Regions from separate parts of the Parabacteroides merdae ATCC 43184 genome, predicted to be linked through region 4. Evidence: riboswitches for the same ligand, from Rfam matches in the RefSeq annotation. Region 4 holds a riboswitch; each other region holds the start of a gene.
What was found. Region 4 has a riboswitch for cobalamin ahead of NQ542_RS00380 (BFO_2992 family lipoprotein). Riboswitches for the same ligand answer to the same signal wherever they lie in the genome.

Region 1 (3,450 bases), 510 kb from region 4:
CAGTTGCACAAGCAAAACAAGCAAACCAATAAAAATTCTTTTTCATTTTCAATTACATTAATTGTTTGTTAATCAATATCTAGTCTTAATATATAAAAACAAGTCCTCCTCGGAAAGAACGTCCAGGCATGGGATAGTACTTTACCACATCATAATTTATATTACCTATATTTATAATATCAAATTGTAACCGCAAAGAACAAGATCCAAAAGTAAACGTCCGGTTTAACGAAACAGTCTGTTCTGCATAACGATCTATCAAATTTCTCTCTATATTTTGCGGACTGGCATAACGATCTCCAACCACTGTCAATAAATAAGAAATATTAATCCAAGGCATTTGCAATGCCGCAGAAAAATTTCCCGAATGTTTGGGGGTATAAGGTATTTGATCCCGATAGTTCTTTTCTGTTTCATCTGTTATATCTATCGCATGTTGCCAAGAATAAGACATTTGTCCGGTTAAGGAGATATTTTTCCACAGAGGAACTTCTGTCGATAAATTCACATCAATTCCTCCGATCGAGACCTCTCCCATATTCATCATTTTCCAAATGAACATTGTCGGTATAGCAACGATCTTATCACTCACACGATTGTAATAACCATCTACTGAAACATTCAGATAATTAATAAAAGGCAACAAACCACTCCATGTCATACCTACATTGTATTGAGTCGCCCGTTCCGGCTTCAAATCAGTATTGCCTATCCTCAAATAATATAGATCATTAAAAGTCGGAACACGAAATATATCTTTATAAGAGGCTCGTAAACGGAAGTTATGGTCTGACAGAACTCGCCAAGAAAGACTTACAGCAGGAGATAATCGTTTACGATCAGACGGTCTGTCTCCTCTCTCTACATTCTCGGTTATATATGTTCCTAACAAACTGGTAGTAGCAGTCAGTCTCGGATCTTTATACTGGATAGCCAAAGCCGTCAAAGACGTATATCGTTTTGGGAACGGGCATTCTGGAATTGTATTATCCAATGAATTAATGAAATAATCTTCAGCTACAGCCAAAGAAAGATGATCAGCCAAAGAATATAGCCCCGAAATAGAAAGATAATATTCCTTTTGTGTATATCGATCATCCTGTCGTCCCGATTCATATTTATTATCAACATCCAAATGGCGCATCCACGAATAATTATATTTAGCCTGTGCCTGGAAAGTAAATTTTTCAGTTATATGATTCTCATAATGAATCTGTGCAAAAGCATTCCTATCCCACAAACGTTCACCCGAATAATCATTATAAAATATTACAGATCCGGGCAATCCTCTATGGGAGTCAAAATAATATCCTTTCATCGATAATGTACCGAACTTCCCTAAATCACCTGTAAAATTCAATTCCGTACGCCACGATTCGATATCACTGTTGTATCTCTTCTTCTTTTCTATCAAATTACCATTCACCAACGTAAATGGATAATTCCCATCCGCTCGTAAATAATCGCCGTGCCAAGAAGTATACCACTTTTTCCCCAGCTTCTGCTCATACCGTAAATAAGGATTTACCAAACCAAACGAACCGGCTTTTACTTGTGCTTTCAGATGGTACGAACGATCAGTGAATACGGGCCGACTTGTCTTTATGCTCAACGCCCCTGCCGAAGCGTACATCCGTGCCGTCTGGAAGATATCGTCGGCCTGACCGATCGACAGGGAGATCATATCGACATTGTCCAGTGAAAAGCGACTGATATCCACCTGGCCGCTCTGTGCATCCGTGACCGTCACCCCGTCATAGCAGACAGCCGTATGTTTGGCACCGAGGCTGCGGACGGAAACGGTTTTCAAACCTCCTATACCTCCGTAATCCTGTACGGTCACACCGGAAAAGCGTTTTACGGCTTCCGACAAGTCCTGCACACCGAGCCGTTCGATCCCAGCCTTGTCCATCACCTGAAGCGGTGTACTCTCACGGGTGGTGGAAGGGCGTACCTTTCCTAACACCTCGACACCCGAAAGCTGGTGATAGGTCGTCGTGTCTACCTGCGCATACAAAGCGGCAAACGGAAATAGCCAGGCACATAACAGGCCCGACAATCGTTTTACAAATATATTCTGCATACCTTTTCGATTCATCAGTTCCTTTACCCGAGGAACCGGATACCGAATAATGGCAGGTTTTCTGGCTTGTTCCCCCCTTTTCAATTGATAATTGATAATGGACAATTACCAACTAACGGCAGCCTTCCCGGTGTTCAAATTGTCAATTCTCAATTGAACCACCAGTGGCAACAAGATTTGCCGGGGTTTCAGAACTTACAGCTACGGGTACAGCTCCGGACTTTCACCGGATTCCCTTTTACTAACCGTCAGCGGAAGCAAATACGGTTACACCATAATCCGATTGCAAAGGTAGAAAAAACAGATGAGTAATCCTTTTTATTTAACAAAGTAAAACATTTCATCTGTTTTTCGCCAACAAAACGGCATATCATGCTTAGAATCTTCTATCTCTATGGTTTACAAAATAAGCTATTCCTACTATTTTGGTTCATTTCAGAACTCGATTGGTTCATTTTAGAAGAGGTTGAAATTAGTTGAATATTTAACTAAGTACAAAAAGACTCAAAAAGTAATATTTCCGGTTTTCGGAAATTCATAATTCGTAATATTGCAGCTGAAGATTTGAATAGGATTAAGGAAAAAAGAGATTGTATGGGAGAAATAAAAGGTTATATCTCACAGGTTATCGGTCCGGTCGTGGACATTCATTTCGATAATGGCAAGGAAGAAAAGATAACACTTCCCCGCATTCACGATGCAATGGAGATAACCCGCCCCAATGGAAAAATCCTGATTGTGGAAGTCCAACAGCATATTGGGGAAAACACGGTCCGTACCGTAGCGATGGATACGACAGACGGACTGAAGAGAGGAATGGAAGCCATTTCGCACGGTTCGCCCATCACGATGCCGGTCGGCGACCAGGTAAAAGGGCGTTTGATGAACGTAACGGGGAATCCCATTGACGGAATGACCGAACTCGACAAGAAAGGGGCTCTTCCGATCCATCGTGAACCGCCCAAGTTCGAAGACCTGACCACCAGCCGTGAAGTCTTATACACCGGTATCAAGGTGATCGACCTGCTCGAACCTTACTCCAAAGGAGGCAAGATCGGTCTGTTCGGGGGAGCTGGCGTAGGAAAGACGGTCCTGATCATGGAGTTGATCAACAACATCGCGAAGAAGAACAACGGATTCTCCGTCTTTGCTGGTGTGGGTGAACGTACACGCGAAGGAAACGATCTGCTGCGCGAGATGATCCAATCCGGAGTCATCCGCTACGGCGAAGAATTCAAGAAAAGCATGGAGGCAGGTCATTGGGATTTGTCCAAGATCGATTATGATGAACTGGCCAAGTCGCAGGCGACACTGGTCTTCGGCCAGATGAACGAACCGCCGGGAGCCCGCTCTTCGGTAGCCCTTTC
Region 2 (3,450 bases), 540 kb from region 4:
AGGAGGTTGTGGAACGTATAACTCGCCTCCGCGTTGCCGAATAGCCAGGGACGGTTGGGTACGTGGTTGTCGTATGTGGCGGATGGTTTGCCGTCTTCTTTGTATTTTTGTTGGTCACGGGCGTCTTGATAGCTGACGTTGGCCATGAGTTGTAATCGACCGTCCCAATCATAACGAATTTCCCCTTCTACGCCTTTGATATGGACGGCTGGATCATTGACAAACTGCATCATACCCTCTTTTTCAATGACGGAGGTTTGAATATAATTGTCCACATAACGTAGGAATCCGTTTGCCTCGTAATAGATAGTATGTCTGCCGGCAGGATGCCATGTGCCGAACAAGGCGAGATTGACGTTGTTGCTTTTTTCTGGTTTCAGCGCTACATTTGCATAAATGGTGGTTCCGTTGCCTAACAATTCACGGGCGATGGGCAAGCGTACGCTGTGTTCATAAGAAACCTTTACCGCTAATGGGTCGAAGAACATATAGCGCAGTCCGGTACCATATCCAAAGTAATTTTTGGTAGTAGAACCTTGCACTTTGTCCGATCCCGTCACGGTGGACTGGTCGGTCTGCCGGATATTCGGGTGATTCACATAATCTTTGGCAAAGAATATATTCTGCATTTTCCCATCAAAAAACGACTGGCTGTAGGTCAGTCCGATGATATGTTTGGTAACTGCATCGTTTGATGGTTCGAAGCTTTGGTCCAAATCATCATAGCGATCATTTCCGGTCCGGTTCATATGATAATTCAGGTTAAGACCGTGATGTCCGTCCAGTTGGTAATCCAAATTGACACGCACGATAGTCAGAGGGCGTTTGTAATGACGTATAGAAGGTTCATTACCTCTGATTTCGTTGCGTTGACTCACGATATAGCCTCCATCCCAATAATATTTCCGATAAGCTGTATCGATAGTAATGGAATGATCCCATGTATGTGACAAAGTTGCTTTCAATGTCATGCTTTCGGTCATGAAATTATATTTGTTATAACGAACCGATACGTTCCATGCATCCGAATTATGTTCAGCCATACCATAAACTTTGGTTTGTATGGATCCGGTCTGCAGTTCCTTGTCTGTTTTGGAGTAGGAAGCGGAAACGAAAAATTCGTCAGCCCAAAACTTACCTGTGATTCCAGCTTCTATCTGTGCCAATAGCGAAAAATAGCCGTCATGGAAACGTTTTGGGTTGCCGTAGATGAATTGATCACCTGTCTCATTGCGCATCTGCACGTCTTTCATCCGGTAGTCGTTTTTCGAATAGCTGATACCGATGGCAGGACGCACGACCAATCCGGTGTGCCGTTCCATAAACTGTGCGTTCAGGTTGGCACGATGTGTATGGAAGGAACCGATGCTATAAGAAGCGTCCATGAAACTTTTCTTTTCTGCCTGGGTGATAATGTTGACAGCTCCGCCTAATGCATCCGTCCCCAATGAGGCTGGTACTACGCCTTTATAGATTTCCACTCGGTCAATCAGGTTGACGGGCAGATTGGCGAGCGTCACATAGCTTCCTTTGCTATCCAAGGGAACACCGTCTATGAAATAGCGGACGGAATTACCTGACAGACCGTTGATCGAGAGGTCGAAATCGGAACCTACGCCTCCCTCTTCGCGTATTTTGACACCGCTTGTACGATTCACTAATTCATTCAGGCTATTAAGTGAATTAATGACAGGCTTAACGTCAAGAGCATTAACCGAAAGTGCGCTTTCTCTTACCTGTTGTGATTGTGTTTTCCCATACACCTCCACTGGACTTATGCTTACGGAACTTTCTTCCAGTTTGAAGTCGAGGGTTTTGTCGTGATGAAGGTCGAGTGAGGTTTTGATCGTTTGGTATCCTAAGGAGGAGACGACGAATGTGTGTTTGCCAGGGGATACTTGTAGGGAATAAAGCCCACTGTCATCTGTATAAGTGCCGGAGACCGTGTTTTCGACGGCGATCGTTACCAACGACAGGGGCGTACCTTGTTGATCGGTGACTTTCCCGGAGAGCGTAATTTTGTTTTGTGCCGTCAGACTTAGTTGCGACAGGCAGACAAGCAAAAGGAATACATGTACAAAGACTTTCATTTTAATCCTTGATATAGTGTTCATGACTTGCTTAAGGGAATACACACAAGGAGAAATGATATCTTTATGTAAGGGGATAAAGAATGACTTGACTCGATGTTTTGTAGCTTTATTTCCCGAAAGCTTTAAAACTATGTTTGTTTTGGCAGGTCTTCTGACTTGTTCCGTCTTTGAATGCCTTCCCATCCGGTGACGGACAGTGGCTTGTAGCGTATTCAAAGATTTGGAGAGGAACTTACAGCAGCGGGTCTGTTCAGGATTCGCACCTGATTCCCTTTTCATCACGCCTCCCGTAGCGGTTGGGAGCCGTGAAACCAAAACTGTGGCAAAGGTATGAAAAAAGTCTGTCTGTACAAAAAACGGATTAAAAAACAAATTCATTATTTTTGGCGCCGGATTCGTTAGACTCCGTGAAAGAATAACAGAATGTGGAACGATTAAAAATGAAGTGACTATGTTGGAAAAAGGATTGAAACATATCAGCCGGACTGTCGTGCAGCCGGATAATTTTGCATTGACGATGGGATCGGGAGATTTGCCTGTATTGGCAACGCCGGCTTTGGTAGCATTGATGGAAAATGCGGCAATGTTGGCCGTAGCGGCTGAACTCCCCGAAGGGGCGACTACTGTCGGTGCTAAAATGGACATGACACATGTTCGTCCTTCCGGTGAAGGTGAGGAAGTGCATGCGGAAGCGACGCTGGTTGAGGTGGAAGGGCGAAAGTTGACCTTCTCGTTGGTTGCCAGGGATTCGGCAGATGTGATCGGCGAAGGCACGCATATCCGCTATATTGTCGACAGAGCGAAATTTTTGTTGAAACTGAAAGGCTAACCATCACTTCGATTGCTGCGAGAAAAGGAATATGAAGTTACCTATTTGTAGGTATTTACGGCCTGCTGAATAGTTATTTATGGTGATTTTATATTTCTTTTCCACCTTCTATCTTTGCCTCAATTTAAAATAATCAGATATAATCATAATTGCTAATTTGCATAGACAACGAAACTAAAATCGAAGAAGGCTTCTCGTGAGAGAGGCCTTTTTTATTTGAATGTATTCTACCGATAACTCGATCCTGAAAATGACTATATGTAGGTAGTATGGAGGTCTGTTTTACCTGTAAATAGGGATTGGATATTATCGTTAAATTTGCGAACTTTGTCACCTAAATGGCTGTTATGTCTATAGTTCTCGATAAATGGAAGGATTAAGGAAATATTTAAGGATTGCGCTCCCATTACTTTTCATATCGTATTTGGGATGCCTGATAGCTTTTACCCACGTTCATATAGTGAACGGGGTGACGATCGTCCACTCCCATCCCTATCAGAAAAATGACGACGGGACTCCCAAGAAAGA
Region 3 (3,450 bases), 950 kb from region 4:
GTGCGGGACGGCCAGGCCAAGAAAGATGACCGGTCCACAATAGGCCGTCACGATCGCCGTCAGCACTCCTGCCGAGGTGATCACCAAAAGACGTGCCCGCTTGATGTTCAATCCCAAGTTACGGGCATAGCCGTCGCCAAGCAGCATCAGGTTCAACGTCTTGATCAACAGGAACGACAAAGGGATCAGAATCGCCATGATCGCAACAAACAGCATCATCTGGTTGCCGGAAACACGTGAGAAGCTGCCTAACCCCCAGATCACATAGGCGCGAATATCCTCCTCCACGCTGAAGAACTTCAGCACGCCGATCACCGCATTCGCCACGTAGCCGATCATCACGCCGATGATCAGCAGCGTCACGTTCCCTTTCACCTTCTGCGACACATATACGATTAACGCCATCACCGAGAGCGAACCGATCACGGCTGCTATCGAAAGCGCGATTTCTCCCATAAACCCCAATTTACTAAGCGCAACCCCTCCGAGGCTACCGCTCAGCAGTACCACAAAGGCCACGCCCATGCTCGCACCGGAGCTGATCCCCAGCACAGAAGGTCCCGCCAGTGGATTCCGGAAAACAGTCTGCATCTGCAAGCCGCTTATCGCCAGGCCCGCTCCCGCCACCAAAGCTGTCAATGCCTGCGGAAGACGTGATTTCCAGACGATATTCTGCCAGGTCACCGGCTCGTCTCCCAGTCCGCAAATAATGTTCCAGACAGACTTCAACGGGATAGACACCGACCCTAACACCAAATTCAGGAACATCAGGACCAGGATAGACGCTACGATGAGCGACATCAGAAAAGTAGTGGAATGTCTCATTCGTGCAACTTATTTGAGCCGTGCATAATAAACAGGTGTATGATCGGGCAGCAGGTCCGGATGGAATATATGCAGCAGGTCGGCCAGTACGACTTCCGGCTCGGTCGGCATACTTTCGTAAAAAGGCGTATCTTTCATGTTGCAATAGATGATCCCTTTCTCTCTGAAGGCACGGAAATCGGCATAACGCGGGTCCTGCTCCTTCAATGCCTCATAGCTGAACGTACCCGGATAGCTGTTCACAATGCGCCAGTAATCGGCTTCGTCACCCTGGTTGTAGACAGTTTCGAAATCAAGTGTCACACCTCCCGAACGTTTGTCGTTTTTGAGGAAATAGTCAGCACCGGCGTCCTTGAAAAGTTGGGCGAGAAAGCTCTCCCCTCCTACGGCATACCAGTTACCGCCCCGCATCTCGCCGCTCAACACGACCGGGCGTTTCTTCACTTTTCCTTCCGCCGTCAGCTCCTTCAATTCATTGTAACGGGCCGCGATAGCGTCGAATGTCTCGTTTGCCTTTTGCTCCTGTCCTACCAACAGGCCGACGAACTTCACCCATTCCGCCTGTCCCAACGGCGTCATCTCCTTATAGCCTAAATGTGGGATCAATGGGATACCGACATCCTTCAAGGTCTCATATCCGCCCCGTTTAAAAGGCGAAACAAGGATCAGGTCTGGGTTCATACTCATGATCACCTCGTTGTCGAAATTCCCTTCTATGCCGATTTTGGCGGTCTTCCCGCTCTTGAGACGTTCGTTCATCTCCCTATTGAACAGATGCCGGGTACTGGTCACCCCTACGACCTTGTCCAGTTCGCCCATCTTGATAAAATTGGACAACTGCAAAGATGTCATACAGACAACACTTCTGATGGGTGTCTCGATCACAGTATACGATCCGGGGATGCCGGACGGTTTCGTTCCTCTCCTGACAAGCGCATAATGAAAAGTCGTACTTTCCTCATTCTGCGGGTCCTGGATATCCAGCAAGACATACCCGCTCCGATAGGATAATACGAAACCACGGGCATACTCGGGTACAATATGGACACCAGAAAACGCGCTTTCTTCCGTCGTTTCCACCTTATCGGTCCGTTGATTGTTTTTGGTCGTACACGAGGATGCGACACACAACGACATAAGTAGGCAGCATCCTGCCAGGCATTTTTTCATATTCAATATTATTTTATTATAACCGAGCGAGCGTTGTCCACCCCACGAGGACGAGACTCTTCAAAACCGAAACGGCAGGTCTTCTGACTTACTTCCATCCCCGGACACCTTCCCGATCCCCCGATCAGTGGCATTGAGTATTGCCGGTATGTTACCGAAGTTTCACAGCAGCGTGGTCTGTCCGGGATTTCCACCCGGTTCCCTTTTCATTCCTGTCCTGTAAGGAGGACAGGGAAACCTGTTTCAAAGGGCAAATATAATAATATTACTTTTGCTTTCAAGAGAAAAGTGGCAGACAAATCAGTTTTTCTTACGAGCCGCCAAATATTCGTCTTCTAGCATGACTTTCAGTACATGGCCGCTTTCGTCGAAAGCGACAACCAGATTCCGCTGGTCAGTCGTCTCGAGAGAGACCTTATACTGGATAGGGCTACCGCTACCATTCGACTTGTACACCTCTTTGATCAAGCAATTTTCATAAGCGTTGTAAATCGCTTCCTGTGCGGCAAGGTCCACATCGACGATATCGATCGCATAGAAATTTTTCATACTCAACATATCGATATCCGTATTCCCATCCCGTCCAGTCTGCGCATGACTGTTTTGAGCCATACAGACACACGAAACCACCATAGCCACCATCAATACAAACTTCTTCATAACCTAAAATCTTAAACAATCTATTTACCTTTTTCTAATCGTTCCATCAAGTACAAATTGCATGCCAAAGAATAAAAAGCGGGCTGTGGAAAAGGCAGTGTGGAAATTATCCCCACAATTGTGGAATGCAGATTTGGAAAGTTCCGCAATTTTCCTCACTTTTGCGCACCAAATAATTCTAACGCACATGTCGTACCCCATCTGCTTCGTATCGCTCGGTCCGGGAGACCCCGAACTGATCACCTTGAAAGGCTTGAAAAAACTCCGACAGGCCGATATCATCTATTGCCCCGCCACCATAAGCAAAAGCGGACAACTACTCTCCCGTGCGGCCCGTATTATCGAAGAACTGGAAATCGAGAAATCTGTAGTCCAGTTCTTCACGCTCCCGATGAGCAAAGACCGGACCGAAGTCTGGAAAGTCTACGATACCTTGTATGAAAAGGCCATATCCGCCAGGGATAAAGAGAAAAAGGTGGTCATTGTGGCGGAAGGCGATGCAGGGTTCTATTCTTCCATACAGTATATATACGACAAATTCAAAGAGAACCGCATCGAAGTGGAACGAACCGCCGGAATACCAGCTTTCATTGCAGCGGGTGCTTTAGCCGGCTTGCATATTGTCAAGCAGGAAGAACAAATCATCGTCATACCCGGAATGCTGACGGCGGAAGAATTGTCGAAAAAGATCAAGACCGGTAATGTGATCGTCATCATGAAGCTGTCCCAATGTGTGGAGGCCGTCCATACCTGCATCCGGTTGCATCCGGAAACGAACTTCCATTATTTTGAGAA
Region 4 (3,450 bases):
GGTTTACGAAATAGACAAGCAAAGCGGTTTGTTGAAAGATACGGGAAAAGACATCCGGGTTAGTAAGCCTGTTTGCTTGAAGTTTACCGACATGTAAATGTGATATTTTTAGTAGCTTTGCAACGTGTAAATTGTAATAAGCTATGTCATTCATTAAGATAACGGAACAGAATTCTCTCTATAACGACCTGGAACGGAAGTCCGTCCGGGACTTGCTTGAAGATATCAATACGGAAGATCAGAAAGTGGCGTTGGCTGTCCGAGAGACAATCCCCAAAATAGAAGAATTGGTTTTGCAGATCGTTCCCCGCATGAAGCAGGGCGGACGGATCTTTTATCTGGGAGCCGGAACCAGCGGGCGGTTGGGAGTTTTGGATGCTTCCGAAATCCCCCCGACGTTTGGGATGCCTTCCACACTGATTGTCGGCTTGATAGCTGGTGGCGATACTGCCCTCCGGAATCCTGTGGAGAATGCTGAAGACGATGAGGAACGCGGCTGGCAGGAATTGTTGGAGCACCGGGTTAATACGAAGGATACCGTGATCGGCATTGCTGCTTCCGGGACGACTCCCTATGTGATCGGTGCCCTTCGCAAAGCACGTGAACAGGGCATCCTGACTGCCTCCATTTCCAGCAATCCAGATTCACCGATGGCGATGGAGGCCGATATCGCAATCGAAATGATTGTCGGGCCGGAGTTTGTCACTGGCAGTTCCCGTATGAAATCCGGCACGGGGCAGAAAATGATCCTGAACATGATCTCCACCTCCGTTATGATCCGATTGGGTAGGGTTAAAGGAAACCGGATGGTCAATATGCAGCTCACCAATCAGAAACTTATAGACCGTGGAACCCGCATGGTTGCCGAGGAATTGAATCTTCCCTATAACCAATCCCGCCATCTGCTGTTGATGTACGGCTCCGTTCAGGAAGCTGTCGAGGCTTACCGCAAAGCTTAACGGGTCTGGAGTCGGTTTCAGCTTTTTTCTGTAAGAAGATGAGAAATATATGGAAAATATCTTTATATTTGTCCCATGCATTGTTCCTGCTTCGCAATCTGCGGAAAAGGATTAAAAGGGAATCGGGTGCAAATCCCGGACAGTCCCGCTGCTGTAAGCTTCAAAACGGATTGGGCAATTCTTTTATGCCACTGACGCGAGTTGGGAAGGCGCTCATACCGGAAGTAAGTCAGAAGACCTGCAACGCATATTTTTTCGACGGCTTCGAGGATAGGCCGGAAGAGAACTGTGAAGCCGTAGGCTTTTGCCTTTCTTTATTTCCGTTTCCCGTAGCTATTTACTTGTTTTTAATTATTTTGCCATAATAATTAGGAAAAGAGGCATGAATCTGTGGGTGGGATGAGCTCCGCCTCGATTCATGCTTTCCTTTTATGAGTGTGATTAATCTTCCGGCTTTTGTCGTATAAACCTTTTTTTCGTACCTTTGTGCGTTTCCTCCATAAAGAGAGGAAGATAAATACGACTTCAAATTTGTATATGGAAATGAGAAAAACAGTATTATATGGCGTTTTGGCCTTTTGTTTGGTTGTGTTGAATTCTTGTTTGGGAGACCCGGCCACCCAATTGACGATGGCAAACCAGGCAGGGGTAGTGGTGACCGGTTACGGACCTGGTAAGGCTATTTATACCAAGGGGGACGTAGTGGTCTCTTCGGAAGACTTCCAGAATGCCAATGTGGAAAACGGAGAATGTATTTTGTTTGATTATTCCATCGATTACGGGGTCGCAAACAATATGGGGGCAGGGACGGATACCAGTTATACCGAGGCTATTATTTATGAAAATACGATCTCGGAGGTTAATCGTTGGAACTTCTATAATACGTTGACCGATACCTCTATTGTTGCAAAGGACGAACTGTTGCTTTCTTCCCTCCAGGCGCGTTCCGCTTATATCAGAGGCAATTTGTTCCTGTTCACGGAGATAAGCAATCACCCGGCAAACCAAGTGGACAGTTTCTCTTTGTCCTATAATTCGGATAAATTGTTGGGAGACGATAATATTTATAGCCTCTACCTCCGCACGATCAGAATCAAGGCGGACACGACAAGAGGCGAGGCGATGATTATTCCTTGTGCGTTCAATATCGAAGATCTGGTGAAAAAGGCGGAAAAGAATCATTCGGATGAACTGAAGTTCCGGATTAACTATGCATATTCGTTCGGGAAGGATTCTGCATCGATAAACTGGAAAAGTTCCGACGTGTTTACAATAGACTTGACAGGAAAAGGCAAATAAAATGATAAATAGCAAACGAGCGTATTGAAAAATGTATAAAGAGATATTTAAATTGGTTGTAGCCATCATCTCCCAGCCGGGAAAGGCGTGGGATATTCTGACGAGAAAAGAAGAAAAGGACGATGAGTTTTTATCCCGGTTTGTGTATCCTCTCATCGGATTCGTTACGGTTGCTGCTTTTTTAGGCGTGCTGTTCACTCGGAAGGAGTTTGATGTCGAACTGGCGTTGAAGTCGTCTATCCGGACATTAGTCGCTGCGTTCGGCGGCTTTTATCTGGCTTCCTATTTGCTGAATGAGATTTGGCAGGGATGGTTCAAACGGGAGAAGGATATGAAACTGTGTCAACGCTTTGTCGGCTATTCGTCTTCGTTGATGTTTGCATTGAACATCGTGTTGATGTTACTTCCGGAGTTTTTCTTTTTGCGTATATTTGTGTTATATACATTTTATATCGTATGGGAAGGGGCCGGCCCTTATATGCAGGTGGAGGAGAAGATACGCCTGAAGTTTGTCGGGACCGCGACCGGTCTGATTTTGCTGACGCCCTGGTTGATCGAGGTAATTCTTTCCATGCTGATGCCCGGTTTACGTTTTTGATAGGAGAATAAGATGAAAGAGAAGATTAGTAATAACATACAGATAAAGAACAAGCGGGCGACTTTCGATTATGAGTTGCTCGACACGTTTACGGCAGGGATCGTGCTGACCGGTACGGAGATCAAATCGATACGCTTGGGAAAGGCGAGTCTGGTTGATACGTTTTGTATTGTGGAGAAGGGGGAATTGTGGGTGAAGAATATGTATGTGGCAGAATATTTCTACGGGACATACAATAACCATACGGCTCGCCGTGACCGCAAGCTGTTGCTGACTAAAAAGGAATTGCGGAAGATTGAAAGCGCTGCCCGCAATAATGGCTTTACAATTATTCCGACACGTCTTTTTATTAATGATAAAGGACTGGCCAAAGTCGTTGTGGCTATTGCCAAAGGTAAGAAGGAATATGACAAACGCGACTCTATCAAGGAACGGGACGACCGCCGGGAGATGGATCGTGCATTTAAACGGTAACGAACCTTTATGGATAAAGAAATATTTTTGAATCTCCTGAAAGAACGCATTTTGATTCTGGACGGAGGAATGGGTACGATGGTCCAGGGATTTAAACTGACCGAGAAAGATTATCGCGGA

Region 1: linked by a shared signal. The riboswitch ahead of NQ542_RS16155 (TonB-dependent receptor plug domain-containing protein) and the one ahead of NQ542_RS00380 (BFO_2992 family lipoprotein) in region 4 are both predicted to bind cobalamin.
Region 2: linked by a shared signal. The riboswitch ahead of NQ542_RS16025 (TonB-dependent receptor) and the one ahead of NQ542_RS00380 (BFO_2992 family lipoprotein) in region 4 are both predicted to bind cobalamin.
Region 3: linked by a shared signal. The riboswitch ahead of NQ542_RS04125 (ABC transporter substrate-binding protein) and the one ahead of NQ542_RS00380 (BFO_2992 family lipoprotein) in region 4 are both predicted to bind cobalamin.

The regions. Positions count from the first base shown of each region.
Region 1 covers NZ_CP102286.1:3,957,872-3,961,321, reverse strand. The annotation lists gene NQ542_RS16160 (DUF5074 domain-containing protein) at 1-46, opposite strand, end outside; gene NQ542_RS16155 (TonB-dependent receptor plug domain-containing protein) at 86-2,083, opposite strand; cobalamin riboswitch at 2,118-2,375, opposite strand; gene atpD (F0F1 ATP synthase subunit beta) at 2,678-3,450, shown strand, end outside.
Region 2 covers NZ_CP102286.1:3,925,380-3,928,829, forward strand. The annotation lists gene NQ542_RS16025 (TonB-dependent receptor) at 1-2,090, opposite strand, end outside; cobalamin riboswitch at 2,218-2,424, opposite strand; gene NQ542_RS16030 (thioesterase family protein) at 2,545-2,922, shown strand; gene NQ542_RS16035 (hypothetical protein) at 3,290-3,450, shown strand, end outside.
Region 3 covers NZ_CP102286.1:1,042,975-1,046,424, reverse strand. The annotation lists gene NQ542_RS04130 (iron ABC transporter permease) at 1-825, opposite strand, end outside; gene NQ542_RS04125 (ABC transporter substrate-binding protein) at 835-1,995, opposite strand; cobalamin riboswitch at 2,052-2,253, opposite strand; gene NQ542_RS04120 (hypothetical protein) at 2,296-2,655, opposite strand; gene NQ542_RS04115 (precorrin-2 C(20)-methyltransferase) at 2,843-3,450, shown strand, end outside.
Region 4 covers NZ_CP102286.1:92,002-95,451, forward strand. The annotation lists gene NQ542_RS00370 (lactonase family protein) at 1-97, shown strand, start outside; gene murQ (N-acetylmuramic acid 6-phosphate etherase) at 144-959, shown strand; cobalamin riboswitch at 1,023-1,219, shown strand; gene NQ542_RS00380 (BFO_2992 family lipoprotein) at 1,503-2,258, shown strand; gene NQ542_RS00385 (YIP1 family protein) at 2,290-2,856, shown strand; gene smpB (SsrA-binding protein) at 2,869-3,330, shown strand; gene metH (methionine synthase) at 3,340-3,450, shown strand, end outside.